DNA from 4 places in the Virgibacillus natechei genome. Region 1 is predicted to be linked to each of the others. Evidence: riboswitches for the same ligand, from Rfam matches in the RefSeq annotation. Region 1 holds a riboswitch; each other region holds the start of a gene.
What was found. A riboswitch is a leader RNA that binds a small molecule or an ion and turns the genes downstream of it on or off. The one in region 1 is predicted to bind thiamine pyrophosphate.
Positions count from the first base shown of each region.

Region 2: it holds a riboswitch for thiamine pyrophosphate, as region 1 does, so the genes downstream of both, tenA (thiaminase II) here and OLD84_RS03300 (lipoate--protein ligase family protein) in region 1, are expected to answer to the same signal.
Region 3: it holds a riboswitch for thiamine pyrophosphate, as region 1 does, so the genes downstream of both, thiT (energy-coupled thiamine transporter ThiT) here and OLD84_RS03300 (lipoate--protein ligase family protein) in region 1, are expected to answer to the same signal.
Region 4: it holds a riboswitch for thiamine pyrophosphate, as region 1 does, so the genes downstream of both, OLD84_RS16885 (ABC transporter substrate-binding protein) here and OLD84_RS03300 (lipoate--protein ligase family protein) in region 1, are expected to answer to the same signal.

Region 1 is NZ_CP110224.1:570,115-578,410, forward strand. Features, by position in the region: gene lipA (lipoyl synthase) at 157-1,101, opposite strand; gene OLD84_RS03300 (lipoate--protein ligase family protein) at 1,073-1,933, opposite strand; TPP riboswitch at 2,126-2,232, opposite strand; gene trpA (tryptophan synthase subunit alpha) at 2,368-3,159, opposite strand; gene trpB (tryptophan synthase subunit beta) at 3,161-4,357, opposite strand; gene OLD84_RS03315 (phosphoribosylanthranilate isomerase) at 4,335-4,973, opposite strand; gene trpC (indole-3-glycerol phosphate synthase TrpC) at 4,977-5,762, opposite strand; gene trpD (anthranilate phosphoribosyltransferase) at 5,763-6,788, opposite strand; gene OLD84_RS03330 (anthranilate synthase component II) at 6,785-7,375, opposite strand; gene trpE (anthranilate synthase component I) at 7,356-8,296, opposite strand, start outside.
Region 2 is NZ_CP110224.1:1,481,882-1,490,177, forward strand. Features, by position in the region: gene OLD84_RS07785 (proline dehydrogenase family protein) at 1-403, shown strand, start outside; gene OLD84_RS07790 (UPF0182 family membrane protein) at 720-3,437, shown strand; gene OLD84_RS07795 (hypothetical protein) at 3,514-3,798, opposite strand; TPP riboswitch at 3,911-4,008, shown strand; gene tenA (thiaminase II) at 4,168-4,848, shown strand; SAM riboswitch class I at 5,111-5,217, shown strand; gene ssuE (NADPH-dependent FMN reductase) at 5,339-5,890, shown strand; gene OLD84_RS07810 (LLM class flavin-dependent oxidoreductase) at 5,919-7,295, shown strand; gene OLD84_RS07815 (hydroxymethylglutaryl-CoA lyase) at 7,589-8,296, shown strand, end outside.
Region 3 is NZ_CP110224.1:1,541,536-1,549,831, reverse strand. Features, by position in the region: gene OLD84_RS08105 (Glu/Leu/Phe/Val family dehydrogenase) at 33-1,421, opposite strand; gene OLD84_RS08100 (hypothetical protein) at 1,624-3,045, opposite strand; gene thiT (energy-coupled thiamine transporter ThiT) at 3,211-3,783, opposite strand; TPP riboswitch at 3,879-3,978, opposite strand; gene OLD84_RS08090 (M3 family oligoendopeptidase) at 4,062-5,849, opposite strand; gene OLD84_RS08085 (glycerophosphodiester phosphodiesterase family protein) at 5,955-6,113, opposite strand; gene OLD84_RS08080 (glycerophosphodiester phosphodiesterase family protein) at 6,130-6,684, opposite strand; gene OLD84_RS08075 (hypothetical protein) at 6,699-6,869, opposite strand; gene OLD84_RS08070 (YceI family protein) at 7,263-7,799, shown strand; gene OLD84_RS08065 (aconitate hydratase) at 7,984-8,296, shown strand, end outside.
Region 4 is NZ_CP110224.1:3,361,906-3,370,201, reverse strand. Features, by position in the region: gene OLD84_RS16895 (ABC transporter ATP-binding protein) at 1-557, opposite strand, end outside; gene OLD84_RS16890 (ABC transporter permease) at 554-1,318, opposite strand; gene OLD84_RS16885 (ABC transporter substrate-binding protein) at 1,371-2,372, opposite strand; TPP riboswitch at 2,473-2,582, opposite strand; gene OLD84_RS16880 (glycosyltransferase family 4 protein) at 2,821-3,906, shown strand; gene OLD84_RS16875 (hypothetical protein) at 4,095-4,700, opposite strand; gene OLD84_RS16870 (HipA domain-containing protein) at 5,224-6,000, shown strand; gene OLD84_RS16865 (HIRAN domain-containing protein) at 5,997-6,746, shown strand; gene OLD84_RS16860 (hypothetical protein) at 6,811-7,005, shown strand; gene OLD84_RS16855 (dipeptidase) at 7,198-8,232, opposite strand.

The DNA of each region.
Region 1 (8,296 bases):
ATTAGAACGAGAGGCAGCGTCACGAAAGAGAATTGTCACTGCGTCGTCTTTTATATCAACTCCGAAAATGTAAAAACAACAATACTTACAAAAAGAGCCTGTAATAGATGACGATTCCTTATCAAGATGTAAACCTCGATAAGGGACCTTCGCTTTTTAAAAGTTAAATTTAACTTCTGTATTTTCCTGGTCTTCTACGCCTTTCATATAATCAATTCTACGCTGTGCGGATGCTTGGGTTACTTGCTCATCCGCATGGTACGAGGAGCGTACAAACGGGCCGGCTTCACAATGGCGAAATCCCATTTCTAATGCAATTTGTTTTAGTTCTTCAAACTCATCTGGATGGTAATAACGCTCGACCGGTAAGTGTTTTTTTGTTGGTTGTAAATATTGACCGATTGTTACAATGTCTACATCGTGAGCTAATAAATCATCCATTGCTTGAATTAGTTCTTCCTTTGTTTCACCAAGCCCAACCATAATGCTTGATTTCGTAGGTGTATCTGGAGCGATCTCTTTCACACGCTGTAAAAGCTGTAATGAACGGTCATACATCGCTATTGCTCTAACTTTTTTTGTCAAACGCCGTACGGTTTCAATGTTGTGGTTAAATATGTCTGGTCCGCTATCCATTAGTGTATGCAGACTCTCATAATCGCCCTTCATATCAGAAGGTAAGATTTCAATGGTGGATCCAGGATTTTGGGTGCGAATTTGTCGGACTGTTTCAGCAAAAACTGCTGCACCGCCATCTTTCAAGTCATCGCGTGCAACTGCTGTAATCACCGTATGCTTTAACCCCATAATGGCAACAGATTCAGCAACTCGTTTCGGTTCTCCCCAGTCGAGTTCATTTGGCAATCCTGTTTTCACTGCACAAAAGCGGCAACCACGCGTACATGTATCGCCTAAAATCATAAATGTAGCCGTTTGTCGTTCGCTCCAGCACTCATAGATATTTGGGCATCGTGCTTCTTCACAAACGGTATTTAATTTCTTGTCCCGCATCAGGTGCTTAAGCTCTCTGTATGATTCATTGGTGTTAATCTTCGTCTTCAGCCATTTCGGTTTACGTATATACGTTGCTTGTTCTGCCACTTATAACACGCTCCTTCGATTTATTATTCCATAACGATGAATCATATTTTGTATTCGCTAAATGGTATACTTCTTCCCACTGGCTTTTCGATAGCTCTATGGGGTTTAGCTCAATATCTAACCCTGTTCGAAAACCTTCTTTGAAAGCTACTGTCATCATGTCATACGTATGCTTTTGGTTCGTTAGCTGATCAATGGTAATAGCCTTTTTTTCAAAGGATTCACGCTTTCGTTGTTTTATCGCTTCAGAAGGGAAAAGGAACATGTCAAATAACATCTCTGCGTCAATACTCATAGGAATGGAACCATGTTGCAGAAGGACACCTTTTTTCCTTGTTTGTGCGTTACCAGAGATTTTCTTGCCATCAACGACCATTTCATAAGATGCTGGCTTTTCAAAGCAGATAGCTGTTCTGTCCTTATTCCTTTTCTTTTCCGGTATGGCATAATCGGCTTGGATACCTAAATTTTTATACCCCTCCAGAACACCTTTTGATAACACATAGTAGGCTTCTTTTACCGACTTTGGAAGGGAAGGGTCCTGTTCAGAAATGACAAGACTATATGTAAGTTCATTGTCATGTAATACAGCACTTCCTCCAGTTAGCCGACGGACGTATTGACAACCGTGTTTCTCCAGAGCATTAAAATCAATCGATTTCTCTGCCTTTTGAAAATGGCCAACGGTTAAACTGGGTACTTTCCATCCATAAAGCCGTAATGTGGGTGGAATTTCTCCTTTGCTATGCCAATTTAATAAAGCTTCATCCAATGCCATATTAACTGCTGCATTGTGGAACCCGGTATTCAAAAAACCCCATTCTTTTTCCAAAAAATCACCTCCGATTATAAAAAAAATTTTTATAAACAAGCTAGAAATTAACGTAATGAGCCCTTAGGGGGAATTCGTCTAATATTGTATACTGTTCCGATTGAAATACATGGTTTTAATGTTAAAAAAAACAGACTACATCCCTTAAGAAATGCAGTCTGTTTGTATGTTTATTCCTAAACATATATGAATATACAAAAAAACGCACATCCCCACGCTAGTATTATCTATTTCGGGTACAAAGGGTCAGAACTATTCAGTTCTTCTCAGCTACTTTTACAGCACCCCTAGTGCTCATCGTTATATACAATTTCTATACTTAGCGTATAGGAAATACTTCCAATTGTAAAGGAAATAACTGTTTATTTTGTTTTGTTGAACAAAGGGAATTGGCTGAAAACGAGGCTAAGTCGTATTTCTTTTCCTCTAAAGAATTAATGGTTGATTTCAAGCTTTAAACTCCCATGTATCAAGTCTTTAATTTCATCGGTTTTTCCTTTGTGTAATAAATCTACAATCTTGCTTCCAACGATCACACCATCACAATAGGAACTGAGATCACGGGCTTGTTGGATATCTGAGACCCCGAATCCTGCCAAGACAGGGACGGAACTGTGCTCCTTCAGCATCTGCAGGTAATCTTCTACCATTGCGTCATGTACCGTGCGAGCTCCCGTTGTTCCCGTAACAGAAACAGCATAGAGGAACCCTTCCGATCGTTTTGCTAGTTCGACCAAACGCTCTTTCGGACTTGTCATTGCTGCAAGTCGAATAAAAGCAATCGAATTTTCCTGTAAGTGTCCAGCTAGAATCGATTCCTCCTCTAACGGCAAGTCGGGAATAATCACACCGTCAACACCGGATTCCCTGCAATCAACAGCAAATTTTTCTGTACCATATGCTACGATCGGATTTAAATACGTCATTAAGATAATAGGAACAGAACGATTTTCTTTAAAATCCTGCAATTTCTTGAGTATGGACATAAGTGTTGTTCCATTTTCCAATGCGCGAATCCCTGCTTCCTGAATGGTTGGGCCGTCTGCAACTGGATCGGAAAAGGGGATGCCAAGCTCAATTGCTGCCACACCACATTCCTGTAAAAACTGAATCCGTTCTTCTAAACGATCGAGTCCACCATCACCAGCCATAATGTAAGGGACAAATAATTTCTCATTAGCTGCTTGTTTTTCCTGAAAGGATTGATCTATTTTTGATTTCCCCATATTATTTTTCCTCCAATCTGTCTTTTACTTGTTCAACATCTTTATCACCACGGCCGGACAAGCAAATGACCAATGTCTGATCTTGTTTCATTTCTTCAGCGAATTTCATGGCATAAGCCACGGCATGTGCGCTTTCTAGTGCTGGGATAATTCCTTCTGATTTGGATAATTCCTGTAATGCATTTAATGCTACTTCATCTGTTATCGATGTGTATGTCACACGATCTGTTTGGTGTAAATGACTATGCTCAGGGCCAACACCTGGATAGTCGAGACCTGCTGAAATGGAGAACGCCTCTTTAATTTGGCCATCGTTGTCCTGTAATAAATGGCTTAATGTCCCATGTAATATACCTGTCGTACCATGAGATAATGTAGCAGCATGGTTACCAGTTTCCAAACCTTCCCCACCAGCCTCAACACCGAATAGCTTTACATTTTGGTCCTGAATAAATGGATAAAACATTCCCATCGCATTACTGCCCCCACCCACACAGGCAACAATGGCATTCGGTAACGCGCTCGTCTGATCAACAATTTGTTTTTTTGTTTCCTCGCCAATCACAGATTGAAAGTCACGAACTATTTTTGGAAAAGGATGTGGGCCAACGACGGAACCTATAATATAGTGGGTGTCATTCACATGACTTACCCAGTAGCGTAAGGCTTCGTTGACTGCATCTTTTAAGGTTCCACTGCCATGCGAAACACTTCGGACTTCAGCTCCTAATAATTCCATTCGAAAAACATTCAATTTCTGGCGACGAATGTCCTCCTCACCCATAAAAACGACACAATCGAGATCCAGTAGTGCACAGACTGTGGCGGTCGCTACCCCGTGCTGTCCTGCACCTGTTTCAGCGACCACTTTTTTCTTCCCCATTCTTCGTGTTAGAAGGGCTTGGCCGACTGTGTTATTAATTTTGTGTGCACCGGTATGGTTTAAGTCCTCGCGCTTTAAATAAATTTGCGGTCCACCTATTTTTTTCGAAAGTTTTTCAGCATAGTAAAGCGGTGTTTCACGACCTACATACTGTTTAAGGTAATAATTTAGTTCGTCAATAAATTCAGGATCATTCTTTGCCTCGTCATATGCTTTTTCCAACTCAATTACGGCCGGCATTAATAATTCCGGGACAAACCGCCCGCCGAAATCACCGTATTTTCCTGTTTTGTCAGGCATTGTGTATGTTGTCAATTGACTCATCCTTTCGTGTGCTTTTTGCTAATCGGATAAAATTCATGATCTTTTTAGGATCCTTTTCGCCGTTTGTTTCGACGCCGCTAGAAACATCAACGCAGCCAGGGTTAACTTGCTTCCTTGCCTGTTGGATGTTTTCAGGTGTTAACCCACCAGCTAACATAATTTTTGCTCGATCAATGGATAGATTGCGCGTTACATCCCAGTCAAATACAGTTCCGTTGCCTCCGCGGTTTTTCCCAAAAGGACTATCGAGAAGATAAAAATCACTCGGATACGTATGCATTGCTGAAAAATGTTCAGGCTCGGCTGGAAATGCTTTAATAATTTTGAATGGAAGCTGTTCAGCCAATTCTGGAGTCTCATCCCCGTGAAGCTGAATGAAATCTAAACCAACAAGTGTTGCGATCTCCGTCATTGTCTCGATTGTTTCATTTACAAAAACACCAACTTTTTTAACGGAAGGGGGGATCGACTGAGCAATGGTAGCAGCATCTTCGGCTGTGATTTCGCGTTTACTTGGTGCAAAAACAAATCCGATAAAGTCAGCGCCAGCATTTACTGCGGTCTGAGCTGCCTCTTCTGTTTTAATCCCACAAATTTTCACCAGCACGTTCTATCTCACCCCTTTTTCAGGGGTTGGTACCTTTAGATCCTGAAAGGTTTCTGTTAGATTATCCGCACGCATCAATGTTTCACCAACTAGAATGGCATCTGCACCAGCTTCGCTGACACGTATTACATCTTGTTTTGTTTTAATCCCACTTTCACTGACAAGGATTGTATTCGGATTTGTTACCATAGATGCTAAATTATTGGTTGTCATCAGATCAACTTCAAATGTTTTTAAATTTCGATTATTTATTCCGATAATCTCTGGATTCACCTCAAGTGCCCGTTCCATTTCTTCTTCATTATGCACTTCACAAAGTACCTCTAAATCTTGGCTTAATGCATAACGATAAAGTTTTTTAAAATTTTCATCCGATAAGGCGGCAACAATTAATAAAATAATGGTGGCACCAGATGCCTTAGCCTGATCAATCTGAACCGGGTCAATCATAAAATCCTTGCATAAAATCGGTAAATCAACTGCTTGCCGAATCGCGCGTAAGTCATCCATCGACCCATTAAAGAAAGGTTTATCGGTCAATATAGAAATGGCAGCAGCACCTGAAGCTTCGTACTTTTTCGCTTGTTCTACTGGGTTGACTCCCATATTAATTTCTCCTTTGGATGGGGAGGAACGTTTTATTTCAGAAATAACGTTTATCTTGTCTGATGCTGCTACCTTTTCCTTGAAGGTTGTTGGTCTGTTAAATGAGACTTGATCAAACGTTTGATTAAGAAGCAGAGAAACCTCTTTTTCTTTTTCCGCTAAAATTTTATCTAAAATGGTCACTTACATCACCTCACTTGGAATTTTTCTACTGTACTCAATTAAATATTGTAACCTTTCCATGGCAGCACCTGATTCAATACTTTCTCTTGCTAATTCTATCCCAGCCTTAATCGTTTCCGCACTTCCATTGGCGTACAGTCCCAAACCTGCATTCAAAAGAACCGTATCATAATAAGCGTCTTTTTGACCGTTTAGTACGTTTTGTAAAATCGTTGCGTTATCTATCGCGTCGCCACCGCGAATTTGCTCATTTGGATAGGTTGGCAATCCTACCTCTTCAGGATGTAGGGTGAAGGTAGTTATGTTTCCTTGGTCAAGAAGGGAAATTTTGTTATCACCTGCTAATGATGCCTCATCCATTTCTCCTGCACCGTTTATCACAATAGCACGGCGTCTGCCTAATTTACGCAATGCCTCTGCTAGCATCTGAACCATGTCTGGACGATAGACACCAAGTAACTGGGAATCAAGGGAAACCGGGTTTGTTAATGGTCCGATCGCATTAAAAATGGTTGGCAGTCCCAGCTCTTGACGAACCTTTGAAAAAGGCTTCAACGCAGCATGAACATGTGGTGCAAATAAAAAGGCGATCTTATTCTCATGTAGCATTTCTTCTACATGATCATTCGTGAATGACAGGGAAACACCTAAATGCTCGAGCACGTCTGCACTACCAGTTTTACTGGATATGCTGCGGTTGCCGTGCTTGGCAACTGGTATACCTGCACCGGCTATGACAAATGCTGAAGTTGTACTGATATTGAAGCTATAGGATTTATCACCGCCAGTGCCACAATTATCCATCGCATTTGGTATATGCGCCGTGTTAAAAGAAGACCTGGAACGAATCACCTCTACAATTCCCGCAATTTCATCCGCCGTTTCTCCTTTTACTTGTAAAGCAGTTAAAAAGGAAGCAATTTCAGAATCGGTGATGGTATCCGTGAAACAATGATTGGCTGCATCCTTCATTTCCGCCACCGTTAGGTCTTCCTGATTAATCAATTTTTCAAGATAGTTTTTCATTTTGCCTCGATCTCCTTTCCCATTTCCTGTACGAAATTTTGAATGATATGCTTTCCTGTATCCGTGCCAATCGATTCCGGATGGAACTGCACCCCGTATACTGGGTAATCACGATGTTGGATGGCCATTACTTCATTATCTTCGAGTGACGAAGCAACAACTTCCAACTGTGCTGGAACTGATTTTCTATCAACTACGAAAGAGTGATAACGCATTACCTCCAGTGGATCAGGTAGGTTATGAAATGGCCCAGAAGTGTTATGTGTGATCAGCGATGTTTTCCCGTGTTTGATTTGTTTTGCTTTCGTTAATTTGGCTCCTAATGCTTCGGCAATAATTTGCTGGCCTAAACATATTCCAAGGATCGGTATCTTTTTATGAAAATGTCTAACCATATCTACACAAATTCCAGACTCTTCAGGTAGACCAGGTCCTGGGGAAATTATGATAGCCTCCGGATTTAAGGCTTCAATCTCTGCCAGTGTAATTTGATCATTACGGGCTACGTTGATTTCGTTATGCACCTCTGAAAAGTACTGGTAAACGTTGTATGTGAACGAATCATAATTATCCATTAACAAGATCAATATTATTCACCTCCATTAATGACTTTGCTTTTTGTAATGTCTCTGCAAATTCCTTTTCAGGTACGGAATCATAAACGATACCAGCACCGGTTTGTAAATAGGCTTGGTTTTTTTTGATGACAAGTGACCTGATGGCAAGGGCTATATTGACATCGTGATTGAAACTGATATAGCCAATTCCCCCTGCATAGGCACCACGCTTTTTTTCTTCCAAGTCGTTAATAATTTGCATTGCCCTAATCTTGGGCGCACCTGAAACGGTACCAGCTGGTAAACAAGCAATTAGTGCATCAATACTGGTGAAATTGGAATTCAATTTTCCTTTAACTTCAGAAACGATATGCATAACGTGCTGATATTTCTCTATGGTCATATAGGTTGGAAGACTGATGCTGCTAATTTCACAAACACGACCCAGATCATTTCTGCTTAAATCCACTAGCATCCGGTGCTCAGCAATTTCTTTTTCATCTGCAAGTAGATCCGCCATCAGTGCCTCGTCTTCGTCCGCTGTTTTTCCGCGGGCTCGGGTACCAGCAATCGGATTTGTAACAACCTCATCGCCAGTCGTCTGTATGAGGCTTTCCGGCGATGCCCCCAACACGAGATAATCGTCAAAGTCGATATAGAACATGTAGGGGGAAGGGTTTGCTTTTCTAAGCTTTCGGTAAAAGGAAAAAGGATCGCCATCAATTGTCGCTTTCATCCGCTGTGATAAAACAACTTGAAAAATATCCCCCTGATGAATATGTTTCTTAGCTATCTCCACTTTTTCTTTAAATTGTTCTTCTGTACTATCAGGTTGAAACTGTACATTGCTAAGGTCACCTTCTGTAGTATCTACTGGTGTTGTAAGCATCCTTTGTAGATGCGCTAACCGATGATCCAGTTGGGACTGGGCCTGGTGATCTGGATTCATGG
Region 2 (8,296 bases), 910 kb from region 1:
CCGTAATTTCATCCAGTTGGCTAAAACAAGGCTACTTGGGCGAACTTTCACCTCGATTGCAACGCATGATCACCATTTAATTGAGGAATTAATAGATTTTATCCGTGCCAACAATATTGATCAAGAGATGTTCGAATTTCAGATGCTCTATGGCTTTAGAAATGATATGCAATATAGTTTGGCAGAGGAAGGCTACAATTTCTGTACGTATATACCATTTGGCATAGACTGGTTTGGGTATTTTATGCGCCGAATGGCAGAGCGTCCGCAAAACATTAATTTGGTTATGAAGGACACACTTTATACGAAAGATAACAAGCTGAAGAAAAAGCCGGTTATAGCTGGTGGAGTTGCTGCTATCTTGTTCGTGTTGTTGTTATGGAAAAGGAAAAAGAATAAATGAGAAAATGAGAGGATTGAATGTTAGCAAAGAATAACCCTAGGTGTGCTCTCGGGCAAAACCTAGGGTTAAACTATATATATACATAGATCGCAATAGGTTGCTTTACATTTATAGCACCTATACACGATTGTTGGTATTTCTAGGTCTGGTATTAGGATATATTTGGCATATTGGGAACGTCGGTAAACTTTTAACTGGTAAAATATCATACTCTAAAATGTGTAAAGTATAAGGAAAGTATTCCATTAATCTGTTATCATGGATAGTGATAATGAATAGAATTATAGGGGGTTAACTTTTGGATGATAAAGGAAACATGAGTCAGCAACAAATAGAAAAATTTAAAAAGCTCGGTAGTCGTTTCGGCATTATTGTTGGGATACTGATCTTTCTTCTCGTAGTCGGAGTTATTGGGTTTCAATGGATTGTCGATTATATATGGATGGATTCGCTTGATTTCGGTAACGTGTATACTACCATTTTAGGCAGTAAAGTAATGCTTGGAGTAGTTGGTTTTATCTTATTTTCGGTAGTTACTTATTTCACGCTATTTTGGATAAGAAGGTCCTATACGAAACATTTTGATTCGCATCAACTGCCACCTATTATTCTGAAACGGAAAATAATGAATGCTTTGCTTTTGGGAGTTGCGATTATTGCCGGAGCACTTGGAAGTTTAATTGTGCAAGGAGTTGGCTGGGAACCTGCCTTGAAACTTTTAAACTATGCTTCATTTGGACAAACAGATCCGTATTTTAATATGGATATATCATTCTATATGTTTGTACTTCCATTCTTAGAGTTTATTGTATATCTATTACTAGGTTTGGGAATCTTTTTCCTCATTGTGGAAGTTGGAGCGTATTCCGTTTTTAATATGTACAGAATGAGTCGTTCAGCTCAACTGCATATGGGAATAACGCTAGGTATCATTGGGGTACTTTTGGCTTTTAATCACTTACTTGAGCCATATGGAACATTGTTGACGAATCAGGTAAACGTTTTTCAGCAGAGTGTCGTGCACGGATTAAGTTACACGGATAATTTAATTAACATACCAAGTTCTTATATATTGGCAGGAGTTGCAATTATCGGTACTGTTTGGGTGATTGTTGCTTTAGTAAGAGGGAAGCTTAATTCGATGCTAATTCCAATTGTGGCGTATGTCGTATTAGTAATTGCGGGGCAACTCGTATCTGCTGGTGTTCAGAATTTTGTCGTCTCACCAAATGAATTTTCCCAGGAAGAACAATATTTGGAGCATAACCTTAACTTTACGCAGGCTGCTTATGATCTAGATAATATAGAAGAAAGAGAAAATCCAGGGAATGATTCGTTGGATGAGGAAATGATAGAACGCAATGAATTGACGATGGATAATGTGCGGGTTAATGATTCTAGGCCGCTGCTTGATGTATATAATCAATTGCAGACATTCCGTACGTATTATCAGTTTAATGATGTTGATATTGATCGGTATGAAATTGATGGTGAATATGAACAAGTCTTTATCGGTGCAAGAGAATTAAGTACGGAAGATTTACCTGAACAAGCACAGACATGGTTGAATCAAACGTTGAGATACACGCATGGATACGGGGTTACAATGAGCCATGTTAATGAGATAACGTCACAAGGTCAACCGGAATATATGCTGCAAAACGTTCCACCAGAAGGGGACCTGGATATAACTCGTCCACAGATTTACTTTGGGGAAGAGGATTATGGAAATGTAATTGTTAATAGTGAAGTCGATGAATTCGATTATCCTTCAGGTGACGAAAACATGACCAGTCGCTACGAAGAAGAAGCGGGAATCCAGCTAAATGGAATGAATAGACTGCTGTTTTCATTGAATGAGGGTTCTTTCCGTATGTTAGTTTCCGATCAGGTGACTGGAGATAGCCAGTTTCTTGCAACAAGGAATATTATGGATCGTGTCAATCGAATTGCACCGTTTTTCGAATATGATCAAGACCCGTATATCTTTGTCAGAGATGACGGAAGTCTTGCCTGGATGCTCGATGCTTATTTAACGGCAGAAAGCTATCCGTATTCGGAGGGTTATGACGGCAATAATAATTACATTAGAAATTCAGTTAAAGTAACGATTGATGCATATACCGGTGAGGTCGATTTCTATATAGCGAATCCGGATGACCCACTATTACAAACATATCACAATATGTTCCCGGAACTTTTTACAGAGGAAATTCCACAGGATGTACAGGCCCACTTCCGTTATCCTGAGAGACTCTTTACCATTCAGGCCTCGATGTACGGGACTTATCATATGTCTGATCTAGAAGTATTCTATAATCGAGAAGATGTCTGGGAGTTCCCGACAGAGCTATACTTTGATGAAGATATTGAGATGGAGCCGTATTATGTTACGATGGAACTGCCTGAGTATGAGGAGGAAGAATTTATTCTGATGATGCCATTCACACCTCGAAACCGTCAGAATATGATTGCCTGGATGGGCGTGCGTAATGACGGGGAACATTATGGTGAAAAGTTTGTATATAATTTCCCTAAACAGAAAAACGTATATGGTCCACAGCAAATTGAAAATCGTATTAATCAAGATAGTAGGATTTCTCAAGAGTTGAACCTCTGGGCACAAGGTGGTTCAGAAGTTATACGTGGAAACTTGCTTGCTCTTCCGATTGAGGACACGGTCATGTATGTAGAGCCAATCTATATTGAGTCTTCCAATGAAACCTCACTGCCTGAAGTGAAACAGGTTGTCCTTGCTTATGAGGATCACATTGTCATGGAAGAAACATTTGATCAGTCTTTAGAACAAATGCTGACACTCATTGATCCTGAAACCGAGGTTGATGAGGATCAAATAGATGAGGAAATCGAAGAATCAGAAGAGCCGACAGGGCCATCTATAGAATTAGAAGAGGAATTAGAAGAGTTTTCAGGTCTGTTTAATGATTATCAAAATGCACTATCTGAAGGAAATTGGAATGAAGCTGCAGAAATTATGACAGAGCTTGAAACCAAAATAAATGAATCAGAATAATTATTTCATAAAGAAGAAGTGCTCCATTAAATTGGAGTACTTCTTTTTTGCTTTTCAGATAGGATAGAAAATAGCCCTACTTTTCAAGTTCTATTTCAATATCAATCTCTTCTCCTATATCTTCCCAGTCCTCATTGGATGCACCACTGAAAATCAAACGAATCGATTCAATATCTTCTGCTTTGGAATTTTCTAGAATATAAAAGGACGATCCAGATTTCGTGACCGGACCGATGAATTCACCATCAATATGCTCGCTAAAGAACATATCAGGTTCTAATTGCTCACCGGTATTCGTAGTCAAAGTAGCTTGTGATGCATAAAATATAGTATCCTCTTCCCTTGTATTTTCAACTTCCATGTCTACTTGGATATATTCCAGTTCCTCTGTGATCTATGAATCTTTGTATGTATATGCTTGCTTTCTTTTATTAAGTGTGCCTATACTAGTATTTAGAAACTGAATATATAAGTAATTCGACTAGGGGAGCATCTAAATGCTGAGAGATTAATTCGACCCTTTGAACCTGATCTAGATAACACTAGCGTAGGGAAGTGGAACTGGCAATTTTTTGGTGAATATTACTGTTGCTAAACCCATTCCTATTATACTAGTGATGGGTTTTTTGTTATATTTGCTCTCTTACTCAAAAGAGGTGAGACCATTCTAAATCGATTCTTTAAAGCAGTCTAATTATAAACACGTTCTCAATAGAAAGGGGAATATATGATGAGCAACTTATTTACGGATCAATTGTGGAAAAGAGTAGAACCAATTTGGAATTCTTACTTGGAACATCCTTTTGTTAAAGGTATTGGTGAAGGATGGTTAGATCACGATAAATTTAAGCATTGGTTGAAACAGGACTATGTCTACTTGATCGAGTACTCCCGTTTATTTGCCTTAGGAAGTGCCAAAGCGGACGATTTAAAAACAATGACAGCATTTGCGAAGCTTCTGTATGGTACGCTGGATATGGAAATGGAATTGCATCGTGAATATGCTAGTAAATTTGGTATTTCAAATGATGAGCTTGAAGCAACTAGGCTGGGATCTACTACAACGGCGTATACCAGTTATATGTTGAATGTATCTCAGCGTGGTGGAGTTGAAAATGTTGTGGCATCCGTACTTGCGTGTGCATGGAGTTATAACTTTATAGGAAAGGAACTTGCAAAATGGCCAGGAGCATTAGATCATGAATTTTTTGGTCGTTGGGTGAAAATGTATTCTTCTGATGAATTCACAAAAATAGCCGAGGATTGTAAGCATCTGATAAATGAAATAACGAAAGGTAAACCGGAACGTGAATTAGCTATGTTAGAAGATATTGTGGTCAAAACAAGTTTATTTGAATATATGTTCTGGGATATGGCAGAAAGTAAAGAGGATTGGCCAATTAATTTATAAGAGGATGTTCAAAAAGTCCGGTAAAAATGACACATCGAATTTCTTCGTTGGCTTGCTTTTCCGTTGTTCACGTATTAATTGCATACGTTCCACTACTCAAAGCTACGCCGCCTTGAACTTCTCGGTCCTTTTTATCCTCCTTTTTGAACACGCATTATAAGTAAAAGTAAATCTAAACGTCTCAAAATATCCTTTCGTAAAAACATAAAACCTACTTGACTTATCGGAATAATTAATATAGAGTGTATATTATAACTTAATAATCTTATCAAGAGAAGCTGAGGGAGATGGCCCTATGACGCTTCAGCAACCTCTGACATTGTCAGGAAGGTGCTAATTCCACCAGGAGAAATCCTTGGGAGATAAGAGCGGATAAATTAACAATCAAAAGCCCTCTTTTCTCAAAAAAAGAAAAGGGGGTTTTTTAAGTTTTCAGCTCATTAAAGACAGGATAATCTTATAGAAAATAAAACAAGAAAGGATGATCACCATGGGTGAAATTGTTGTATTATCGGGAAGTCCTTCAGAATTTTCCCGTTCCGATCATGTGCTTAAATATTTAGGAACCTTACTTAAACAGGAGAATTTTTCAGTGACACATATTTCGATCAAGGATGTGCCACAAGAAGATTTATTTTTAGGAAAGTTTGACAGCCCTGTTATTCAAGATATAGCCACGTCAATCCAAAATGCTAGAGGAGTCATCGTGGGAACGCCAGTATACAAGGGAGCTTATTCAGGCGTCCTTAAAGCATTACTGGATATTCTGCCGGAAGATGTGCTCAAGCACACACCAGTGTTGCCACTAATGACAGGTGGAAGTCCCTCTCATTTACTGGCAATTGAGTATACATTGAAACCAGTATTAGCGACATTAAAGGGGCAGAACTTGAAAGGGCTCTATTTACTTGATAGTCAAATTGATAAATATAAGGAACATCCTATTGTTGATGAGGAAATCTTACAGCGAACGAAAAAGCAACTTTTTTATCTTATCGAATTAGTAAATAATCAAGCTAGTCTTGTTTCGATTTCGAAGTAACAATCGAAAAATTAAAGGAGGCATATAGATGGTAAAAAAGAGAATTTACCTGAATGCATTTGATATGAATACGCCTGGACATCAGTCACCTGGGTTATGGACCCACCCAGATGATGAGTCTTATCGTTATAAGGATAGTGATTACTGGATAGAACTGGCTAAAATTTTAGAAAAAGGTCGGTTTGATGCGATTTTTCTTGCGGATGTGTTGGGAACGTATGATGTGTATAACGGATCAAGGGATGCAGCTGTTAGTCAAGGGGCACAGGCTCCGGTCAATGATCCGTCACTCGTTGTTCCATTAATGGCAGCAGTAACGAAGCACCTTGGCTTTGGTGTGACAGCTTCTGTCACGCATGAGCACCCCTATACATTTGCTCGTCGTATAACGACATTGGATCATTTAACAAAGGGGCGTACCGGGTGGAACATTGTTACTTCTTATTTAAAAAGTGCAGCAATCAATATGGGATTTGCGGATCAAGTTAAACATGATGAGCGATATGATATAGCTGCAGAATATTTAGAGGTTGTCTATAAGCTTTGGGAAGAAAGCTGGGAACACGATGCTGTTAAGGTGGATAAAGAAAAGGGTATTTATTCAGATCCTGACAAGGTTCATGATATCAACCACGATGGAAAATACTTTAAAGTTCCAGGTGCACACTTAAGCGAGCCCTCTCCACAGCGCACACCTGTTATTTATCAAGCAGGGGCATCTGCGAAAGGTCGTGCATTTGCAGCTAAAAATGCGGAATGTGTGTTCATCGGTGCACCAACGATTTCCGCAACGAAAGATACGGTTGATAAATTGCATGCTGATATCGAGAAAGCTGGAAGATCACCAGAAGAAGTGAAAATCCTTACGATGTTCACACCAATAGTCGGACAAACGGAAGAAGAAGCGAACCGTAAATTTAATGATTATAAAAATCACATCAGCCAGGAAGGGGCATTTGCCCTATTTGGTGGATGGACCGGTATTGATCTATCCGAATACGACAAGGAAGAAAATTTACGCTATGTAGAGAGTGATGCGATTCAGTCTGCAGTAGAAAATCTCACGAAAATAGATCCTGATAAACCATCAACCGCAGAAGACATTAAAGATTTTGTAGGGATTGGCGGAATGGGTCCTTATACCGTTGGGTCACCAGAACAAGTAGCTGATACGATGGAATCGTGGGTTAATGAAGCTGGAGTTGATGGTTTTAATATTGCATATGCAGTGACTCCAGGAACCTTTAAGGACTTTGTTGAATATGTAGTACCAATTCTTCAGGATAGAGGATTGGTTCAAAAAGAATATGAAGGAACAACACTAAGAGATAGTTTATTTAGTCAAGGAGATCAATTGCCGGCACATCACCCTGGAAAAAATACGAAAGGCGTGCTGGTAACCTAATATTTTCTAAAAAACACGAACACGAAAGGAAAAGGACCTGTACCACATAATCAGTGGGCAGGTTCTTTTTTATCTTCTAAGCGTGGAGATTTGACATCGAACCAATAAAACCGGTACACTGTATTCAACAAAGTTGAATACAGATATATTGAGTTGAATAAGAATAGGTTTATAGAAGTGTAGATGCAATGTTATTATTTGATTTTTATTGTAAGCGCATTCTCATTGTCTATGGAAGAAGTTACAGATTCATGTTGATGAATGGATTCACAAGTAACAGAGGAGGAGTAAGTATGAGAAATTGGCCAGATTTTGTTGAGATAAAAGAAGTGTCACCTCGTGATGGCTTGCAGAATGAAAAAGGTTGGATTTCTACTGATGATAAGGTTGCTTGGATTAATATACTTTCAGATTCAGGTGTAAAGGAGATTGAATACTCGTCGTTTGTGCATCCAAAATGGATACCTAATCTGTCCGATGCACGGGAAGTTGGAAAGCAGATCAAAAGGAATCCGAATGTTTTCTATTCAGCACTTGTACCAAATATGAAAGGGCTTGAACATGCTTTGGAAGCTGGTATAGATGGCGCTTCGGTGTTCATGTCTGCTAGTGAGACGCATAATAAGAAAAACATTAATAAATCAATAGCAGAAACGTTTCCTGTGCTCCAGGAAGTTATTCAAGAGGCGAAACAAGAGAGAAAACGTGTAACGGGATATGTTTCAACCGTATTTGATTGTCCGTTTGAAGGGAAGGTTACACCAGCACAAGTCATCCGTGTTTGTGATCAATTGTTTGCGTATGGCGTTGACGATATATCGCTTGGTGATACAATCGGTTCCGCCGTACCTTCACAAGTGGATCAGTTGCTTGAAGCGGTCTTATCCCGCTATCCGAAAGAAAAAATCATTATGCATTTTCATGACACAAGGGGAATGGCTATTGCTAATATCCTGAGATGCTTGCAATATGGTATAACGCGATTTGATAGTTCCGTTGGA
Region 3 (8,296 bases), 970 kb from region 1:
ATTTAATCCTTAGAAACAGCTTTTCCGTATAATTAATACAATTTCCCCTGACGGAAAAGAACCGTTGATAACTTCATTACAGCGTGTATATAACAATTCTGACGAAGTGTAAATACATCTTGAAAATACTGTGGAAGAACAGCATCAAATGTTTCCTTCATTTTATCATTCAGACGTTCAAATACTTGCTCCTCCGTAAGAAATTGTGTATCTCTTCCTTGCAGCCATTCAAAATAGGAGACGATTACACCACCAGCATTGGCTAAGATGTCTGGTATAACTATAACACCCTGCTCACTTAAATATTGATCTGCATCTGTTGTAAGCGGAGCATTTGCACCTTCTACAATAATAGATGCTTTTACATCCTTCATATTTTCATTATGAACTTGATGTCCTAATGCTGCTAAGAATAATACATCAACATCCATACTCAACACCTCGTCACGGTCCATTATGGTCGCTTTTACATTAGCCTCCGAAAGCTCATCATCATTTACGGGTAGATCACTATTTTCTTTGGTATATTTAATTAATTCAGGTATGTCAATACCATCCGAATTATAGAGGGTTACGTTTTTATCACTGACGGATACAACTTTGTTATCTAATTGAGAGGATTTATAAGCTTCTAACGCAGCAACAGACCCAACATTACCAAATCCCTGAACAGCTATTGTTAGTGTTTTATCTTGTTGATCCAATGCTTTTTTCGCAAAAATATTATCACGTTCTTTTAACCACTGATACTGTTCTTTCATAAAGTCATGTATAAGATAATGGAAAGTAAAATAGACACCCTTACCTGTTGCTTCTTTTCTTCCTAGTGATCCACCATTTAATACACTTTTTCCTGTGAAACTACTACGATATTTCCTGCCAGGATGAATACTTTTATATTCTCCCATCATCCAGTCCATTTCACGTTCGCTAGTTCCAACGTCTGGAGCGGGAATATCCTTTTCAGGACCAAGAATATCACTAAAGTATTGCACGTATTTTTTTGCTATTAAATAAAGTTCCTTGGCTTCATATTCTGCAGGATCAATCATAACGCCTCCTTTTCCTCCACCAAAAGGAACATCATGCAAAGCACTCTTAAGTGTCATTAGGGATGCTAATTGCATAACCTCATCTTCATTTGCTGATGGATGAAAACGAATTCCGCCTTTATAAGGACCCATTATATTATTATGCTGTACTCGAAATGAAAGGATCCGTACAACTTTTCCATTGAGTAAGGGCGTCCTTAAATACGATTTATGAACATGATTCGGAGTCGAAAGTATAGAAACTAAAGAAGTAAAGGCTTTTTTTCTTGTTTGACCCTCTAATTCTGGTAAAAATGTTTCATCATCTAATAAGGCATCTAATGATTCTTCGACAATTGATCCGGCTCCAGTTCCTTTTTTATCTGCCATGTTATTCCTCCTGAATAGTGTTATTTTCATGTTGTCCAATGTATTACATATTTATCCAGAGTCTATCAAAAGAAAAGTCCATGTCCAATGCAAACGATTTATTCAGCTTTTAGTAGAAAGCTAACAGCGAACAAACCCACATTGTTGAGGTTCCTCAACGATGTGGGGCATAACAACAATATATACAAAGCCAACACTTCGTTTATAAAAGAAATACAGCAAATAGCGTAGCTAACAATAACCCAGCCATTACAGGGATAAAGTTTTTACGAACCAGGTCCATCACAGAAACCCCACAAAAACCTGCAATTGCAATCAAGGATGACCATGCGACAAGTGTTCCTCCTCCCGTCCAAATAGACCCCAGTTGCCCAATCGCTGCCAGTGTTGCAGTATCAACAGAGCCAGTTTGTAGAGAGGCTGCTAATGCGCCTGTAAGGGGTAATCCTGAAAAGCCTGAACCATCAAGACCGGTAATTATCCCGATGATTAATATACTAAAAGCTGCTAATATGGCACTTTCAGGCAAGTATGTTTGAATAGATTCCACAAGATCAAACAATAATGCGGGCGGATTTTCGTCCAAACTTAAAATGTCTGCGGAGAAATCCGCACTGCCTAAGAAGAAAAAACCCGCGATAGGAATAACAGGTCCCATTGCTTTAAAAGCAAATACAAAACCTTCAGTAATATGGTTAGATATATAATCAAGGGCATGTTGACGTCCAAATGCTACCGTTGATAACAATAATAATATAACCGCAACTCCTCCAACAAATGCTGCACCGTCCCCCCCTTCAAGTCCACCCATTCTTCCTGAGAAAAGCTTTTCATAAACCATGTAAATAACAACACCCAATAACGTTAATGGGACCAATACAGCAAATAACTTGCTCCACATCGTCAAATTTGTAGTTTTTGCTTTATTTGTTGCTTCTGTAGTAGCTTGCACATTCTGCATTTCAATTTCATTTACTTCGTCATCTTTAGGGCGAATTGACTTCCGGTATAGGAAATAAGCTATAAGAATAGCACTTCCACCAGCTATTAAAGACAAAACGAATGATCTATCAGCAACCAAAGTAGTGTCAATACCTGCAGCCGTAGCTGACAGACTTGGTGCTACCTGAACAATATAGTCTGAAGAAAGAGCCATTCCCTGACCAGCAATTGCGATAGCAACTGCTGCTGTCATTACTGGTAAACCTGCTCTTACTGCAGCGGGAACAAGTAGAGCACAAATTAAAGGTACAGCTGGAGTCGGCCAGAAAAAAAGTGAAATAACATAGGTCACGCCAACAAGAACAAAATAAGAAACATGACCGTTAATCATCAATTTCTGGATAGGCTGAATCATTTTACGATCAGCACCCAGATCACGCAAGGAATGAAGAAGTGCCAACATAAAAGTTATGATTAGAAATATATTAAAAAGCTCTTGAGCAGCTACAAGGTTTGCATTAAAAATGGCTGTAAATCCTTCAATTAGACTCCCGTTATATACCCAAGCTATCAAAAATGTGCCTAGTAACGAAGGCAGTACTATACCCCATCTGAAAATCATGGTAGCTATTATAACAAGTGTAAATAAGCCATATAACAAATGTGCAAAACTAAGATCCATCATTATTACCTCCCCCTCATAGCGAATTGTACTGTAGCCTATGCATGATGAAATAAGGTCGCTACAAATAGAGAGGGATTTCAACATGTGGAGCCCGCATTATCATAAAAAAATAACCTCTAGAAAGAAGAGGTTATCTTAATGTGAGCAGATAATAATTTTATTTTATGCGCTGTTCAGTAACGTTTTTGGCTGCTTATGGAACAAGAAGAACACGATTAATGAACATATTATAAATGAAGGAACCATATAAGAACTATTATAGACTAACGAGTAGATCCAGACTGGTTGCCCTTCAATTGCCGATTCAAAAAACACAATACCCGCAAAATAATGTGCAATAAAGCGTAGACTGGTCCCTAGAAGCACTCCTAAAGCAATGTAAGAAAGGTATGTTTTTATTGTTCCTTCTTTTACGCCCTTCTGTATTTGTTTTGCAAATACCCCTGCAAAACCTAACACCGTAAAGGCAAGCCCATATTCAATCAAGCCTTGAATTGGATGTAAAATATAGGCGTTTCCGACAGCAACCTGCAATACTCCCCACAAGAAACCGGAAAGCAATCCGCCTTTAATGCCCCAACGGAACGCGATAATGAATATTGGTATCATCGCAAATGAAATCGAACCACCCATAGCCCAGATTTTAAACGAGAGAAATGGAATAATGTCCAATAATAGGGCTAATGCTGTAAAAATGGCTACCTCGATTAAAAATAATATTTTTCTAGAACTCATATAAACTTCTCCCCCCTTATTAAAGTAGTACAAAAAAAGCAATGCCAAGGGGGGGTAATTCCTGATGGGGAATCCGCTCACATTACTTTTTTATTCCATCAAAAAACCGCCATCCCTACGCTAGTACTAACTAACAGGTTCAAAGGGTCAGAACAACCGTTCACTCTCAGCCAAATGGCTCCCCCTGTAGGCTTTTATTTACTTTTTTATTACATGTATTGTATCTTACTTATCAAATTATTACAATAATAATGAACAATTATCCTTAATGCAGCGTTCTATAGTTCCATAAAGGCTTCTACATCCTTTACACAGAGCTGGATAGCACTCTCCCAGAATGCTGTACTTGTTAAGTCTACATTCAAATGTTTTTCTGCCAGACCTTCTACGTTCATGCTGCCTGTATCACGCAATAATGCAATATAATCATCCTCAAAGTCGCCACCTTTTTCCTTTGCATGGGCATAGATACCAAGGCTGAATAAGTATCCAAATGTATATGGAAAATTATAAAATGGTACGCCTGTTATATGAAAATGCAACTTGGACGACCAAAAATTTGGATCATACTCCTCAAGTGAATCATTATACGCTTCCTTCTGAGCCTCTACCATCAATTCATTTAACCGTTTAACAGAAACCAACCCCTGCTTTCTTTCTTCATAAAAACGATTTTCAAAAATAAACCGGGAATGGATATTCATAAAAAATGCAACACTTCGTTTAATTTTATCTTCCAGCAGTGCTCGTTTCTCCTCTTTATTTTGCGCATTTTTCACAGAGGCGTCAGCAACGATCATTTCTGCAAATGTTGAGGCTGTTTCAGCAACATTCATCGCATATCCCTGATTCAATCCATTCACGTCATTCATCACATGCTGATGGTAAGCATGACCAAGTTCATGTGCCAGTGTAGCTATATTGGATGATGTACCTGAGTAGGTCATAAATATCCGGGTTTGCTCACTGTCTGGAAAGCTTGTACAAAACCCGCCTGGTCGTTTTCCTGCCCGATCCTCTGCTTCAATCCAGCGATTATCAAAGGCCATTTTTGCGAAGTCAGCCATTTTCGGACTAAATTCACGAAAATGATCAATAATGAATTCGGCACCTTCTGTATAACTTGATGTTTTCACTGAATCTGTTAAGGGTGCTCCAATATCATAGATACTTAATTTTTCCACCCCTAATAAATCTGCTTTCTTTTGCAAATAGTTAACGAAATGCGTTTTATTATGTATAATTGCCGTCCACATTGCATCTAGCGTTTCTTTCTTCATTCTGTTGATCGCTAACGGTTCTTTTAATACAGATTCCCAGTTGCGATGTTTATAGGTTTGTAAGCGAAAACCAGCCAAATGATTTAACGTCTGACCAAATAAGTCTGCCTTCCCTGTCCAAGCTTTATCCAATTGCTCGAATACATGCTTACGTACAGACCGGTCAGGGTTGCTTAATTTATTGGAGGCTTGCCCGACTGAATAAGAATGAACTTCCCCGTCCTCTTCAATCTCAACACTCATATTTCCTACAATTGTATTGTACATCTGACCCCATGCATGATAGCCATCAACAGCCAAATCATTGATTAACACTTCTTGATCTACTGGTAACTGCTTCTTAGCTTTATCCCTAATTTCATTTAGAACAAAATCCAATTGTGTCAATTCTGGTTGTTTTAAAATCCTTTTCCATGTGGCATCGTCTATAGAGGCTAACTTTTGTTGAAAATTTGTACGTATTGCTCCCATTTCAGCCTGTAATTCACTGCGCTTTCCTACTAATAAACTCGCTTTTTCGTCCTTTACATTTTCCGCGCTTAAACAACTGACAAAAGCAGAAGCTTCACGCAACTTTTTCATCGTGCTTTCAAGCTGCTTCACAAGCTTAACTAAACTTTCGCTAGTCCCCCCTATCTCTGATGGTGTGAAAGTCTTCACCTTTTCTTCAAGCTCTTTCATTTCAATTTGTACGTTCTTTACATATGTATGAAACTCCTCTGATTCGCTTCCACCCTGAAAAATCACGTCCAAATCCCATGTTGGACTATATGTTTGTTGTTGCATCGAATCGCTCCCTTATTTTTAATCAAATTACTCTGTATTCCTATTATAACGAAAAATAAGAATATTTACATCATAAAAACATTTTTTCTCGAGCATAACTGGTTTTCATTCTAATAATTCCTGCATAAGGTCTGGGCGGTCTGTCATAATACCATCTACACCTAACTTAATTAATTCTTCCATCGTTTCCTGGTCGTTAATCGTCCAATAATGAACGTCTATTTCTCTTCGCTGGGCACCTTCGATTAATTTACGATCTTTCAAATTAATAATTCCTTCTTCATGTTGGCATTTGAAGCACATCTACTTTTTGACGATATAACCCATTTAAGAATAACTTATGAAGCACAACGAACTTGGTTATTTCTTGGCGTCCTCCACTGACTAGCGCCTCTCCGTTAGAAACTTCTATAACGTGATCAATAATCGTTTGATCAAATGCTGCAATGATAACTCGTTCTTCTAGGCCATATTGTTGAATGGTTGCCCACAATTTCTCACTAATATGTTGATACCATTCCGCTTTATTCGTATCTTTAATTTCAATTGTCCATAACATCTCAAGGTCAGGTACTGCTTGAAAAATCTCATCCACTGTTGGAATCGTAACTCCAAGATCTCTATAACTATATTCACCGTCTAAATCTTGAAACGAGTTGGCTGCATCCAACGCTTGCACTTCCTCTAATGTCATATCATTGACCCTTCCTTCACCATCAGTTGTACGATCAACTGTAGGATCGTGAATGGATACTAAATGACCATCTTTTGTCATATGTATGTCGTATTCAATGACATCCACCTCTAGCTCATAAGCATTTGTAAAAGCCTCTATTGTATTTGATGGTGCTAAGTGATTTCCACCCCATGCGCAATTACTAGTGGGCTATCCCTATCAAATTCATCAAGTCCAGTCGTTATCTCAACTGGATAAAAATATATGCTAGTCCAAATAAGTAATATAAATCCTACAATCCACCCAGCCAAATACAACCTGGATTTCCCTTCCGACTTTATCACTGGTATTCCCTCCCTTTTTAATAGGACTTACTCCCCCTTTACAATCACCAGCACTTGTGCAGATAAGAAAGTTTATACTTTTGTATGAAAAAAATTCATTCTGGCGTCGGATTCTATAGATTTTGTGTCAAAAAAATCTATTAGAAAACAGCCTTCACGGGAAATGGTGGCTCCGTGAAGCGAACCCATATTTGTTTCCGATCTGCATGTCAAGCACGTAGCAAATTTATTATAAATCCACTTCATATGTAGTTTAGTTTAGTCCAGGAAGGGTATCGTTACAAATGAATAACTTTTTCAATGTTACACCTTGACATTATTAGTTTGTAACTATATACTAGGTGGTGACATAAAGTAACCAACGTGTTACATATTATTTTGGAGGGATTTATAATGGGGAAAACAGTATGGAATTTAGACACAGCTCATAGTGAGATCGGATTTTCAGTAAAACACATGATGATTTCAAAAGCGAAAGGGACATTTGATAACTTTAGCGCTACAATTGAAGCAGATGTTGATGACTTAACAAACTCAAAACTTGAAATCAAAATTGATACAGGCAGCATTAACACTCGTCAGGAAGGTCGCGATGAGCACTTACGTTCAGCAGACTTCTTTGATGTTGAAAATCATCCTAATATCACGTTTGTTGCTACAGATATTAAGAAAAAGTCAGGCAATAATTATGATGTTACAGGAGATCTTACGGTGCTTGGTACGACAAAACCAGTTACATTTGATATCGCATTTGAAGGTCAAAGCAAAGATCCAATGAGTGGTAATACAGTTGCTGGATTTAGCGGCGAAACTACAATCAGCCGTAAAGAGTTCGGCCTAACTTGGAATGCTGCAGTTGAAACTGGTGGCGTACTAGTTGGAGATGATGTTAAAGTTCACGTTGAGATCGAAGCACACAAAGAAGCGTAAAAAGTGAAGCTTCATTCACAGTCATACCCATTGAAATATTCGAACTGTATTGTCCATCTGAACATACAGTTCGTTTTTTAATACTCTTAAATGATGACACTTTTACTAACTGTAAATAAATTGTTTTATTTGTCTAAGTCTGAGGTAAACTATAAGTAGGACTTTAATGAAAGGGAGGATATTTATGGCCTTAAATGTTACACAAAAACTTATAAAAGATCACCTTGTATCTGGAAAAATAGAACCTGGTGAGGAAATCAGCTTAAAAATTGACCAGACGTTAACACAAGATGCAACTGGGACAATGGTTATGTTGGAACTGGAAGCTATGGGATTGGATTATGCAAAAACAGAAGCTTCAGCTCAATATGTTGATCATAATTTAATACAAGTCGACAGTAAAAACCCAGATGATCACTTATTTCTGGAAAGCTCTGCCAAACGATTCGGACTCCATTATAGTAGACCCGGAAATGGAGTTAGTCATCCTGTTCACA
Region 4 (8,296 bases), 1.1 Mb from region 1:
TTATGGGTGATAAATAGTACGGATTGCTGATTTTCTTCCCAAGTGGTTAGAAGCCATTTTTGCATATCCATCCTTGTGAAATCATCAAGCGCAGAGAATGGCTCGTCCAAGCACATAAAGGCTTGCGGACTTAACAGCGCGCGAATAAAGGCGACGCGCTGCTTCATGCCACCGGATAGTTCGTGTGGATAGGCATGGGTAACGTCACCAAGTCCAGCTTTTTCTAGCATCTCCATGGCGCGGTCTGTTTCCTTTTGGCCGTTGAGTTCCTGGCCAAGCAGTACGTTTTGCATGATGGTACGCCACGGGAAAAGGGAAGGTTGCTGCGGCATGTAGCTAATAGTACCGCTTTTATTCGTTATCCGTTCTTCGTTCATCCATATGTCACCACTGTCAGGTGCTAATAATCCACCAATTAAGCTGAACAATGTACTTTTTCCGCTTCCAGAGGGCCCAATTAAGGATACGAATTCTCCGTCCGCTACATCAAATGAAAGACTATCTAGTATTTGTTTATCCCCAAAGGATTTGCTGACATCCCTTATAGAAAGATTCATCGTTGTTCTCCTTTCTTTTGCCATCGTATCAGGAGTCTCTCCAGTAAAATAATGAGCCCGAAAATAGCTAAACTGAGCAACATCACAACGATGATCGCTACAAACACACGAGGTGTCCGGTAAGAGGAAGTAGCTAATGTCATAAACACACCAATTCCTTCTTGCGCTCCAAGCCATTCCGATATAACGGCAGCCATCACGCTGTAGGTGCCTGCTATTTTTAAACCAGAAAAAATAGCAGGCAGGGCGTGTGGTAATTCCAATTTCCAGAATAGCTGTGATTTGCTCGCACCCATCATTTTCATATAATGAAGCAATTCCCGGTTGGTCTGCTGGAATCCGCCTATAGCAGAAACGGCGACTGGGAAAAAACAAGCCAACGTAATAACGATTAATTTCGGTAGGGAGCCAAATCCGAACCAAATGACGAGCAATGGTGCAAGTACAATAGTCGGCACGTTCTGGGATAAAATTAAAAATGGATAAAACGTTTCCCGTACACGTGGTAAAAGATGTAAAAGGGCGGCTATGACCAAGCCAATTGTCGCTCCAATAAGAAGTCCCGAAACAGATAACGTTAGCGTTGCATAGAAATGAGGAAGAAAGTCGGGTAAAACATCTCTTCCCTCGAGAACGATGTCGGTTGGAGCAGGAAGTATCCAGTCCTCTATGTCAAAAACAATGGTGACGAGCTGCCAGAAGCCAATAAAGATAAGGATGGCAATCAGCGGCCGCCATCCTCTTTTCAACATGTTTTTCATCGGTATTTCCCCGTTAATGTATCCATCGTCATCCCCATGTTAACAACGCCCCTTATTCTGCTTTATGCGGTAAGAAATCATTGGTAAATGCATCTCCTGCTTCCACTTCCTCGTCAATTATCCCATTTTCAAACATCCAATCAGCATAATCTTCCCACCTCGATGCCTCTTGTACACCCCAATTTTCCGCGTCATCCTGGTATCTTGGAGATATCCATTCCTGACTACTATAAACCAAATCCGGATCTAGATCTGACTCCTGTTCGATTAAGATTTCAGCGGATTCCTCTGGCTTTTCAATGGCATCCTCATAGCCTTGTGTTGCAGCATGTACAAATGCCTCAACAGTTTCCGTGTCCGTTTCGATCATTGCTTCACTCGTTGCTAGAATTGGTGTATATAAATCGAGCTCGTTCGCAAAATCTCGAAGGTAGACCATGTTCATTTCTTCTTCTCTTAATTCTGCTTCAATCCCTGTCCAGCCATAATAAACAGTGGAGAAATCGACATCACGTTGTACAGCAGTGAAAAAGTCCGCATCGCCAATGTTGATGAAATCTACTTGATCAATAGCAGCGTTTTCCTGGTTCATAATCGTCTCCATGTTCGCCTCTTCAAGAGGGGTGCCAAGACCACCGTAAATACGGCCTTCAAAATCAGCAGGTTCTGTAATATCTTTATCAACCGGTGACATATAACCAGCCGTATTATGTTGAATAACAGCTGCAATGGAAACGAGTGGTAACCCTTCCGCACGTGCTTGTGTGATACGTTCTTGATAACTTACACCGAAATCAGCCTCACCTGATGCAATCAGTTGATTTGCTCCAGCTTCACCAGGTAACATAATTTCAACATCTAATCCTTGTTCTGCAAAATAACCCTTTTCCTTCGCGACATAAATCCCAGTGTGGTTTGTATTCGGCGTCCAGTCCAGCGCAAAAGAAACAGGTGTTAGGTCATTTCCTTCGCCATCAGATTGTCCACCACCATCCCCACAAGCCGCGAGAACAACCAATAATAGTGCTACGAATGTAAAATATAACTTCTTCATTTTTCTTCCTCCCCATTAAATAAACCGCTGTTTTTCAACCATATAAAAAATGCGCCAAAGGTTAGCCCTTAGCGCATGGGAATAAACATCATCATCTCGTGTAAAATATGACTATGTTCCCTCCGCTGGCACCAACCAGATCAGGTTCCAAGGGTCAGTATCTTACGGATACAGTCTCAGCCAGCAAAACCGGCCCCCCTACATGAATGAAAATTATTGTATCGGATCAAAAAAACTTTTGAACCTGCGAACATTATAACACGTTAAAAAATAGTATGCCACAGAATAAGCGGAGATGTAAAGCGCTTTTCGAAGAATGGGCACAAGGATGATCTGATGTTGTCGAATAAAGTTAAATTTGCATATGTATGTACGTATTCGCTATAATCGGAGGAAGATCATAAACGATAACATCGCTGATAGTCATCACGAATTTTAGGAGAACTCTATGTTTAATTATGTCGAACTATTTATCGCGTTTCTAATTGCATTAGTAGCGACGTTACTTGTAACCTATCCCGTAAAAAAAATGGCGATTAAACTCAGAGCAGTTGATCTGCCAAATAGAAGGAAAATACATACAGAAGTTACACCGAGACTAGGTGGAATAGCCATCTTTATTGGTGCTTTTTTAGGTGCGCTATATTTACAGCCAGCTCATGAACATTTACCGGAAATTTTGCTTGGAGCAATTGTTATCCTCGTAACAGGCGCACTCGATGATCGCTATAGCATCAGGCCTGTCGTCAAGCTTACTGGGCAACTTATTGCTGCATCTTTTCTAATTTCGTCGGGGTTAATCATTGAACGCATTACCTTGCCATTTATCGGTATGATTGATCTTGGTTTCTTCAGTGTTCTCATTACCGTACTATGGGTCGTTGGGATCACCAATGCGATCAATCTCATCGATGGATTGGACGGCTTGGCAACAGGGGTATCCACCTTTGCTTTAGCCAGTATTTTTATTATGGCGCTCATCGACACGCAAATGATGGTCGCGTATTTATGCATCGTCTTAATCGGGGCAAATATCGGGTTTTTATACCACAATTTTTACCCCGCAAAAATCTATATGGGCGATACAGGGTCCAATTTTTTAGGCTACATGATTGCAGTCGTTTCCATGCTTGGTCTATTTAAAAACATCGCACTATTCGGCTTCATCATACCAGTTGTCATTTTAGCGGTACCGATATTTGACACACTGTTAGCCATCGTACGAAGAGCTTATAATAAAGAGAGCATCATGATCGCTGATAACAAGCACCTCCATTATCAATTGATAGCCGGCGGGTACAGCCACCGAAAAGCAGTCCTGATCATCTACGCCTTCAGCGCCCTATTCGGTGGATTAGCCATTCTATTTTCCTTTGGAACGATCACAACCGCACTTATCGTAACAGCCTTTGTACTCGTGTTATTACATATATTTGCCGAACTAGCAGGTGTCGTAATGGGCGGCAAACGACCAGTAGTCGATAGGTTACGAAAACTATTATGGAAAATGAAGAAGAGTAGAGACCGTGAATAAATGGGATCGTGAATAAGTGCCTGTCACTTCCCGGTTTTTGTCATAATATGTCGAATGCGAAATGTCAACTTTGAAAGTGCTGCTTCACATGAATGAGACCCTATGTGCAATTATAAATCCTAAATCAAAGTGACAGGCTCCTTTTGGGTGCCTGTCACTTTTCTGTCATTTCACATCAGAATATCCCTTCAAGCATTAAAGGAAATATAACTCATCAAAATGATGAAGAAAAATAATGTTTCAAGATTAATTATATACGGGTTTGGTTTTACCTTTGAAAATAACTTAATTCGTTTTACTAAGCTTTTATCCAGCAATATCACTAAATAATAAAAAAGTAATAAACTGAATAAAAACATAAGACCTGCCATTACCATTTCGCCACTATTCCAGAAAGTGATTCCTAAAAAGATTGCCCAAATACACTTGAAAACACCTAACAATGATTCAAACGGATTAGATAATGTTGCCATCATATAATTCCCTTGTTCATCTGTAATTGATTTATCATCATTATGTTTTACTAAATATGTAATATGACCTGTTTGGAGCGCCATTGTGATCACTAACATAATTAAATATACGAAGCCAAATATAGTACCTACTTGTAGAATCTCCGAATTTAGTAATTGATTTAACGCCAATGGTAAAGGTAGCCACATTGCATACATCAATGCCATTAATATATGTATAAAGGCAAATTCATTATTTTTCATCATTTTTTGAACTGTGAAAATAATTGTTAAAAATAGTAAAACTCCAATCCAGCCTAAAGTCATTGTAGAAATTAACATGAGATTCTCCTTAGGATTATTAAGATTATTTATTCTTTTTCGTTAATTCATGCACTTTAGTTTAACATGGATACTCAGAATATAGTAGGAGAAGTGCCTTTAATTTTTCTGTTTATTGGCGTCAAACGACCAATAGTTGGTAAGTTAGGTAAAATGCAGATGAACGGCACTACTCGGTGCTGAGCGTCGCTAAATACTCTTTTTATAGGATCTGCTAGTTGTGAGTTTGCAGTTAAGGAAATATAAAAACATTCTTACTGCATAAGTGCAACTAAGGCTGTCACCTAAAGGCTTGGTGACAGCCAAGTTTCTAATAGTGGTTTAAGTCATAGATTTAATATGAGCTATCAGAAATCTTAAACAAATAAAATGTGTATTGTGAATGGTATGTGTTAAAATATACATATTATGATATAAGAAGGACGATTATTTGTGTATAAAGATATCAGTGAGTGGGATCTTTTAGGATACGGTGGTAAGAGTACGTTAGAAAAAGAAGAAATAATGTCACCAGACGGGTTATATAATTAAATACCCAAGGGAAGTTGAACTTGGTACTTCATGGGAGGACATTACTGAATTAATAGCATCTAGGATCGGAAATATTTTGGGATTACAAATGATGAAAGTTGAAATGGTTACTAGAAAAGGCAGGAGGGGTTGTCTCCTTAAGAATTTTGTTAAAGAGAACCGTGCTGATATGAATAGTGAAGGCGGCGCTCTATTAGCTAATCTAGTGGAGTATGAGGAATTACAAGAATCATCATTAATAAATAATGATCTGATTGACGCTGGTTTCAGGATGATTCAGCATTTTAAATATTGGGAACTAATAAAATCTGATTTTATTAACATGCAGATTTTTGATATTCTTATTGGTAATCAAGATAGGCACCCTTATAATTGGATGCTTTTGTTCTTCAATGATGGAGATGTTAAATTCTCTCCAATATACGATAATGGCGCTTCATTAGGTTGGAGATTTACGGATGAGAAATTAATGACGATGGTTACAGATCCAGCAATGAATAAATACACAAAAAATACAAAGTTAAAAGCAGGTTTATTTGAACGAAAAAGTGTAAAGGGAAAGGATTTATTAGTATATATCAATAAACATTTTCCGGAGGAATGTGAAAGAAGTATTCAAAATCTAATTACTTTTGACATGGAAGAATATTCTCAGTTCATTAATTCCTTAAATATATTAAGTCAAGCACAGATGAAATGGCTATTACATATAATACCATTTCGAAAAAGAAAAATTCTAGAATGGTTAGGAAGGGAGGAAGAGCAATGAGTGATGTACAAACACTTCTTGTCGTCTGGCAAAATGAAAGTCAACGATTGTTTTATCATATAGGAACACTTTCTTACTATAATGGGTACTATGAGTTTGTTTATACAAATCAAGAACAGGGTTACCGTAAATTAAAGGATGCTTTAGAAAATGGTTATATGTTACACCCAGCATTCCCTGATAAGGAAAAAACGTATGTATCTAAAAAATTATTTCCAACTTTTGATCATCGATTACCATCTGCGGACCGTTTAGATTTTAAGGCGATTTTATTAGACTTAGGTTTGGATGAGAATGCTTCTAAAATGGATGTTTTAAAACAGACTAGGGGACGGTTAGCCAATGACTCATATTCCTTTGAGCAACCTCTTCGTCATACAGGTGATGGTAAATTACATTCAAACTTTTTTATTCACGGAATGCGATATCAAAATTTGCCAGAGGATTGGTCTTCTTTATTGACTTTAAATGAGAAATTAAAACTGAAGCAAGAACCTTTAAATGAGTATGATTCTAATGCTGTTGCAGTGTACAAATACAATGAGGAAAAAATTGGCTATATTCCTGCCTTTTATAGTAAAGCCATCTTCTCTTTAATGGAAGAGGGAGCGGTGCCTATAGCAACTGTCACTTATATTAATGAAAAATCAACACCGCATTGGTGGCTAAAGGTAGATTTCGAATGTGAAATACCAACATTGACAGGCTCAGCCTCCCATGAATTAGAACCCATGATGCAAATGTAAATCCTAGTCCAAATCATAGAAGGGATGAATGCAATGCATACCGTAAAACAGGGAGGTTCAAACAATGAAAAATGAACCAACTATGTTAAAAAAGGATATACATTGGCAGACTGAAGAATGTGCATATGTCGTTCGAAACGTCCTCTATCTTAAAGCTGATCACGATGGAGAAGAGATGCTGGATTTCGATGTTTCAGTAACAATAACTACATTACGTAATCTTATGGTTGAGAAAGCCATCCCACATGATCTGAATTAGGAAGAATTTGCTGATATTGAATTTTAGACTTTAGGAGAAGTGCCTGTCACTTCCCGGTTTTTGTCATAATATGTCGAATGCGAAGTTCCATAATTATAAATCCCAATTCAAAGTGACAGGCTCCTTTTGGATACCTGTCACTTTTCGGTTTTATCGTAATGAAGTTTTACTTGATCCATTCTTTCCTACCATCTAGGAAAGGATTTCATCATACACACGCAACATATTTTGACCGTAAATCTTTAATATGGATTCCTTTTCAAAACCTCTCTCTAACAGTGCATGTGTTAGGTCCTCTAACTTCCCGTGATCCTTTAGAATATCAAATGCTTTTCGTTTTTTTCCAAGTACGATATATTTATTCAACATGTCACATAAATCCAGACCGATACCAATATGATCAACACCAACGATCGTGGTCATGTGTTCAATATGGTCGACTAACTTTTCTATTGTAGCTTCCTCTGGTTTTATAGAAGCGATCGTGCTAATTGCGTTAATTCCGGCAACGCCACCAGACTTCGCAACTTGCCGTAATTGTTCATCCGTCAAATTCCGCGGTGTCTCAGCGATCTCTCGTGCATTGGAATGAGAAGCAATCACGGGTTGATGGGAAGAGGCGATAATATCTTGAAATCCCTCATCATTAATGTGCGTGACATCCATAATCATTCCGAGTCTCTCCGCTTCAGCAATCACAGATAGACCAAAATCGGATAAACCACCCGTAGCTTGACGTGTCGTGAAGTTGAATGCACAGCCGTCACCAGCCGCATTTCTTCTGCTCCACGTGAGTCCGATCATTCGAACCCCTAATTCATAAAATACACGAACGAGATTTACGTCACTGTGGAGCGGTTCGACGCCTTCAAATGAAAGCATAATCCCAACTTTTCCACTTTGCTTCGCCTGCTTAATATCTTGCACATTTTTGCATAACATGATCTTATCCGGCGATTCCTCAATCTCAGCATATAGAGACCTGACCTGGTCTAACGCCTTATGCAGTGCCATTTCAGGCAACTGGCTATTATCTAGAAAAATGGAAGACACAATAACATCCCACGAACCTTTAGTGAAATGGGGAAGATGGTCGGTTTCAATTACCTGTGTTCTCCCCAGTTCTCGCTGCGCAGCCACGTCAAAAAGAAGGTCAAAGTGCGCATCAATCGTAATTGCTTCCGCGTGTATTTCATCTATTAATTGTTTAGTGGTTTCTGTGCTCATTCGCTTATCCTCCTAACAAATGAAAATTTCATTCCTTCTATAGTATGTAGTATTTGTTAATTGA